3 regions of the Telluria sp. B2 genome follow, and region 1 is predicted to be linked to each of the others. Evidence: predicted binding sites of a transcription regulator. Region 1 holds the regulator's gene; each other region holds the start of a gene.

Region 1 (2,203 bases):
ACGGGGTGCCCACCCTACGGTTCGCTCCAGCTTTCCTGTCACCGATCGCTTCTCAACACGCGTCATCTCTGTCACGCCAACTGAGGCATACTCTGGACTCCGTCGACCACTCTACAAGGAGCGCAGCATGGAAACCCAGGAATTGCACCGCGGACGCCTGATCGACCACATCCAGCTCGTCGTACGCGACCTGCCCGCATCCAGACGGTTCTACTCGGCCGTCTTTGAGGTGCTGGGCGTGCCGATGGGCGGCGAGGGCGAGGGGTATTTCTGGGCCGACGAGCTCTTCGTCTCGACGCCGGACAGCGAGGCGGCGCAGGGCGTGCTGACCGGCCGCCACCACCTGGCCTTCCAGGCCGCCGACCGCGCCATGGTCGACGCCTTTTACGAGGCGGCTTTGAAAGCGGGCGGCAAGGACAACGGCGCGCCCGGCGAGCGCAACTACCATCCGGGTTACTACGGCGCCTTCGTGATCGACCCGGACGGCAACAACATCGAAGCGGTATTCCACGGCCCGGCCACGCGCAGCGCGCCGTCGGTCAAGGTCACGTTCTAGGCGTCCAGGGAATTCACGCCATCGGGCTGCACTGCTCGGTGCCGGCCGCGATCGCACGCAGGCGCGCCGGCTCGAGCAGGGTGACTTCGCGCTTGTCGACGGCGATCCAGCCCTGCTTCTTGAAGCGCGACAGCAGGCGGCTGACGCTTTCGATGGTCAGGCCCAGGTAGTTGCCGATGTCCTCGCGCGACATGCGCAGCGCGAAGCTGGTCGAGGAATAGCCGCGCGCGGCATAACGCGCCGACAGGTTCACCAGGAAGACTGCGAAGCGCTGCTCGGCGCGCATATTGCCCAGCAGGAGCATGACGTTCTGTTCGCGCGTGATCTCCTGGCTCATGATGCGGTGGAAGTGGCGCAGCAGGGCCGGCACTTCGCCGAACAGTTCCTCCAGGCGCGAGAAGGGGATTTCGCAGACCTCGCTGTCCTCGAGCGCGACCGCGTCGCAATGGTGGCGGTCGCCGCTGATCGCATCCATCCCCAGCAGTTCGCCGGCCATCTGGAAGCCGGTAATCTGCTGCTCGCCCGCCGCGTTCACCTGGTAGGTCTTGAAGTGGCCGAAGCGCACCGCGTACAGGCTGCGGAAGGGCTCGCCCATGGCGTACAGGCGCTCGTCGCGCTCCAGGCGCCGGCGGCGGCCGATGATCTTGTCGAGGCGGTCGATGTCCGCGTTTTCCAGGCCCATCGGCAGGCACAGCTGGTGCATGCTGCAGGCGCTGCAACTGGCCTTCAGCGCCTTGATGCTGATCGGAGAAGCGGCAGGGGAAGAGGGGGCTTGGGTCATCGGTCCTCGAACAGTCGCGGTCAATACGGGAATTATAGTCCGGTCTGCCACCGCGCCCCAGTCTTTTGACCTGTCGCTGTCCGGCTGGAAAAGGCTGATGAGTGCGTGCAATAGCTCGAGGCGATGCAGCTGTACAGGGCGTCAAGGCGTGGCCAGGTTGCCAATTGTGCGCATGTCCAACCGTGCTAGATTCTGGACACCGCAGATCACGAGGAGTGCTCATGTTCGGCCTATCGGCGTTGGATCTGGCCCGCATCCAGTTCGCATTCACGATGTCGTTCCACATCCTCTTTCCCGCAGTGACCATCGGCCTGGCCAGCTACCTGGCCGTCCTCGAAATGTCCTGGCTGCGCACGAAGCGCCAGGTCTACGTCGACCTCTACCACTTCTGGCTGAAGATCTTCGCCGTCATGTTCGGCATGGGCGTGGTGTCGGGCATCGTGATGGCCTACCAGATCGGCACCAACTGGAGCAACATGTCCGAGTTCGCCGGCAGCATCATGGGGCCGGTGCTGTCCTACGAGGTGCTGACCGCCTTCTTCCTCGAAGCCGGCTTCCTGGGCGTGATGCTGTTCGGCTGGAACCGGGTCGGCCCGCAACTGCATTTCGTGGCCACCTGCATGGTGGCGATCGGCACCCTGATCTCGGCCACCTGGATCCTGGCCGCCAACAGCTGGATGCAGACGCCCCAGGGCTATGCCATCGAAGGCGGGCGCATGGTGCCGGCCGACTGGCTGGCGATCGTCTTCAATCCCTCCTTCCCGTTCCGGCTGATGCACATGGTGGTGGCCGCCTATCTCACCACGGCCCTGATCGTCGGGGCCACCGGCGCCTGGCAGCTGTTGCGCCGGCGCGACAATCCGGCC
Region 2 (2,203 bases), 2.1 Mb from region 1:
TCTTCGACAACCAGCCCAAGGCAAGCGTACACGACCCGGACATGTTCCGCGCCCTGCTGCCGGTGGGCGTGAGCGGACGCGGCTGGGACATCGACTTCCGCATCGCCAAGAAGAGCATGTATTCGGAAATCGACAGCTACCTGCCCTGGGTGGCGATGCTCGCGGGCTCGACCGGCACCGCCCTGCTCTACGCGCTGTTCCAGACGCTGAGCTCGTCGCGCCGCCGCGCCATCGAACTGGCCGAGGAGATGACCGGCGAATTGCGCGCGAGCGAGACGAAACTGCAGAAAACCAACGACAACCTGCGCCGGCTGGCAGCCCACGCCGAAAACATCAAGGAAAGCGAACGCAAGCGCATCGCGCGCGAGATCCACGATGACCTCGGCCAGAACCTGCTGGCGCTGCGCATCGAAGCCGACCTGCTGGCCTCGCGCACCAGCCGGCGTCACCCGCGCCTGCACGCCCGGGCCCGCTGGACGCTCGAGCAGATCGACGCCACCATCAAGAGCGTACGCCAGATCATCAACGATTTGCGCCCTCACGTGCTGGACCTGGGTTTGACCGCCGCGGTCGACTGGCAAATCGCCGAGTTCCAGCGCCGCACCGGCATTGCCTGCGAACTGGTCTCCGATGGCTGCGAACTGCACGTGAGCGACCGCTGCGCCACCACCCTGTTCCGCATCCTGCAGGAGTCGCTGACCAATGTCTCGCGCCACGCCCGCGCCACCGCCGTGCGGGTCGAGCTGGCGCTCGATGCCGAATCGATCTCGATGACGGTGAGCGACAACGGCATCGGGCTGAACAAGGGCGTAGGCCAGAAACCAGGCTCCTTCGGCCTGGTCGGCATCGAGGAACGGGTGCGCATCCTGGGCGGCAGGTGCGTCATCACCAGCCGGCCGAACGCCGGCACCACGGTCCACGTATCGATCCCGACCGCCGACAATCTCCTCTCCGTGACACAGGCCATGCCTGCCCCGGCCAGCCCTGCGAAGGTCTTCGAAAGCCTGTAGTCGAATATGCGACACGCAATTGCTTGACGCTACTCAACTTGCGAATAATCAATAATTTCCGCAGGTTTGGGGTAGAGAATGGTCATCAATGTGCTGCATCAAACCAAACGTATTAACTACAATCGTTTTTAACGACAAGGAGGGCCAGACCATCTGCCAGCACGACTTCATCGACTACCGGAACACCAAATTACAATAACGATGCAGTATCCAAAACAAAGGATGAATCATGATCTCGAACAACGATTTCGAAGTGATCGCCGCCCTGGATTTGAACCCGATTAAAGTCAAGCTGATGCACAAGGAGTCCGGCGAAGGATGGTCGCTCGAAAAGGCGAACGCCACCGAAGCGGAGTACCGTCGTTTCCTCTACCTGATGAAGGCCTTTCCTAACGAGGAAACCGCGCCGCTGGTGGACGTCGACACCTTCTGGCACTACCACATCCTCGACACCATGAAGTACGCCCAGGATTGCGAGCAGGCCTTTGGTTACTTCCTGCACCACTACCCCTACATCGGCCTGCGCGGCGAAGACGACGTCGCCAACCAGGAACAGGCGGGCGACCGGATGCGCGAACTGTACGAGTCGACCTTCGGCGAGCCCTACCTGAAGCAGGCCGATGCCGCGTGGTGCGGCCGTGCGCCGGCAAACGGGGCGCAGACCGCATGGTGTGGGCGCGCTCCGGCGAACGCCGAAGGCGCTGCACAGACCGCCTGGTGCGGCCGTGCACCGGCAAGCGCCGCCGAGGGCGCAAGCCAGACGGCATGGTGTGGTCGTGCGCCGGCGAAGCTCGCCGAAGGCGCGAGCCAGACCGCCTGGTGCGGCCGTTCCCCGGCCAAGCCCATCGCGGCCGCCGTGCGGACCGCCTGGTGTGGACGGGCGCCGGAAATGGCGAAGGAAACCGCATGGTGCGGTCGTGCGCCGGTCGAGGCTGGCGCAGGGAAAACGGCCTGGTGCGGCCGTGCACCTGAAGTCGCCAAGGAAACCGCATGGTGCGGCCGCGCTCCGGCCGCCGCCTCGGCTGCCGAAGTCCAGACCGCATGGTGCGGCCGGGCGCCCCTGGCTGCCTGATCCGGGCCGCGCAACCACGCGGCGATTTGCGGCCGCATGAACGACAAACCGGGAACACACTGACAACAGGCTCTCCGCTACTGCCGGCTGCTGCGCCGGCGAAGCGAAAGTCAATCGGGGC
Region 3 (2,203 bases), 1.4 Mb from region 1:
GCGATACCTCTTCCACGTCCAGGAAGCTGTTGTACTGGTCGCCCAGGTCGCCCGGCTCGCGGGTGTAGGCGATCTGCTTGGTCAGGCCCGCACCCAGCGAATCGGTACGCGCCACGATGAGGCCATCGTCCACGCCGAGTTCGAGGAAGGCGTAGCGCACGGCACGGATCTTGGCGAGGAAGTCTTCGTGCGGCACGGTGACCTTGCCGTCCTGGTGCCCGCACTGCTTCTCGTCCGACACCTGGTTTTCGATCTGGATGCAGCAGGCGCCCGCTTCGATCATCTGCTTGGCCAGCAGGTAGGTAGCCTCGGCATTGCCGAAACCGGCATCGATGTCGGCGATGATCGGCACGACGTGGGTGACGAAATTGTCGATCTTGTCCTGGATCGCGGCGCGCGCTGCGCCTTCCGCGGCGTCGAGCTGGCGGAACAGGCCGCCGAGTTCGCGCGCATCGGCCTGGCGCAGGAAGGTGTACAGCTCCTTGATCAAAGCGGGCACCGCCGTCTTTTCATGCATCGACTGGTCGGGCAGTGGGCCGAATTCCGAACGCAGCGCGGCAATCATCCAGCCCGACAGGTACAGGTAGCGGCGCTCGGTATTGTTGAAGTGCTTTTTAATGGAGATCATCTTTTGCTGGCCGATGAAGCCATGCCAGCATCCCAGCGACTGGGTGTATTTGGACGGGTCGGCGTCGTAGTTCGCCATGTCGCGGCGCATGATCCCGGCGGTGTAGCGGGCGATGTCGAGGCCGGTCTGGAAACGGTTCTGTGCACGCATGCGGGCTGCGGATTCGGGGTTGATCGCATGCCAGCCATTGCCGTGCTGTTGCTTGAGACTGGTGATGGCCTGGATATCGTTCTGGTACTGGGACATGATGAACTCCATAAGAAAGAATCGAAATCTCCTGCGTTCGCCGCTGGCGGTGCTGCGCGGCGAATCGTGAGCGGATGAGTTCATCATAGACGCAATTCGGCGGTCGATCTTCTATCTTATATAAGAGTTCAGCAGATATTTTTACTTGGAGATTCAATGGCTTGCAGATTTTATTTCATGATGCGGAAAGTTATTTTGCAGAACGGGATTTTATGGCAGGGTTGAGCTGCATTAAACTTCACGATGTGAAATGGCATTTGGCCGTGTGAAAATGATTGCTCTACCGGAGTATTGAAAAGGCGGACCGCTGCGCAGCGATGACCACGCGTTCTTGAGCGCAGTCCGTCAGGCGTTCCTGAACTGGGCGCTTCTTGACGCCACGACGGAAAATCACTGTGCGTTCTTCTGCCTATGGAGAAACGCTTCGATTGCCTTGACCAGCGCCTCGGGCTGCTCCAATGGCAGCATGTGTCCCGACTGCTCAATGACCGTCAGCGCCGCACCAGGAATGGCTGCAGCCAGCGCTTCGGTTTCCTGCGCACTGCGTAGCGGGTCCTGCGCTGCCGCGATCACCAGCGTCGGACAGGTCAGCGACGCCGCCGCAATCCCATCCCGCTGCAGCCCGGACTGCACCACCATCGCCTCGTAACCGAGCCGCCTCCCCATCTCCCTGATCCGCGTCACCAGCTCCCTGTCGCCGCGCCGCTCCGGGTGCAGCGACTGCGCAATCGCCCCCATGCTCAGGCCGCGGAAAGTGGCAGGATCGAGCGCCCTGATGGCATCCTCTTTGGCCTTGGCGCGTTCGGGGCTGTCGACCTCGAGCGAGCTCGCCACCAGCACCAGCGCCGCCACGCGGTCCGGAAACAGCTCGGCCACTTTCCGGGCGATATAACCGCCCAGGGAAAAACCGACCAGCACGAAGCGTTCCGGCGCAGCCTGCGCCACGCTGCGCGCAATCTCTTCCGTCGTCACGCCAGGCGCCAGCGGCAGGCGATGAATCGGGGCGTCCCATTGCAGCCGGTCGACGGCCTCGTCCCACAGGGACTCGTCAAGCATGTAGCCCGGCAGCAGGACCAGGGGCAGGGATAGGGCGGGAATCTTCATCTCATCATCCAACTCAAACATGGTTTTCATGCTGCCGGCATGACCGGGCAGCGCTGTTTTCCGACATTCGAAAATTTCGATGCTATATCGGAAAATTCCCCGTTTTTCATTTCTATTTTAGCTACGCATAATGTCTACATCGCAGAAGACATGAGGCGATACAGAGCGTAAGGCAGCTGAACGGCGGTCGAGACCACCTCGGTCGCCGACCTGGCCGGCGTGCTG

Evidence for each region. Region 1 encodes FNR, which switches genes on or off when oxygen is low (the NO sensors DNR and NnrR bind a similar motif). Its sites were predicted from a motif close to TTGATNNNNATCAA; they were not measured.
Region 2: a site for FNR is predicted at 1,034-1,047, ahead of ACSUZJ_RS19400 (glycine-rich domain-containing protein). Genes of this name have one in related genera too.
Region 3: a site for FNR is predicted at 1,096-1,109, ahead of ACSUZJ_RS03955 (isocitrate lyase). Genes of this name have one in related genera too.

Annotation. Positions count from the first base shown of each region.
Region 1 covers NZ_CP196525.1:2,260,742-2,262,944, forward strand. The annotation lists gene ACSUZJ_RS10150 (VOC family protein) at 128-556, shown strand; gene fnr (fumarate/nitrate reduction transcriptional regulator Fnr) at 570-1,337, opposite strand; gene ACSUZJ_RS10160 (cytochrome ubiquinol oxidase subunit I) at 1,559-2,203, shown strand, end outside.
Region 2 covers NZ_CP196525.1:4,370,883-4,373,085, forward strand. The annotation lists gene ACSUZJ_RS19395 (CHASE domain-containing protein) at 1-1,010, shown strand, start outside; gene ACSUZJ_RS19400 (glycine-rich domain-containing protein) at 1,240-2,082, shown strand.
Region 3 covers NZ_CP196525.1:867,046-869,248, forward strand. The annotation lists gene ACSUZJ_RS03955 (isocitrate lyase) at 1-874, opposite strand, end outside; gene ACSUZJ_RS03960 (alpha/beta fold hydrolase) at 1,265-2,008, opposite strand; gene ACSUZJ_RS03965 (TMEM175 family protein) at 2,198-2,203, shown strand, end outside.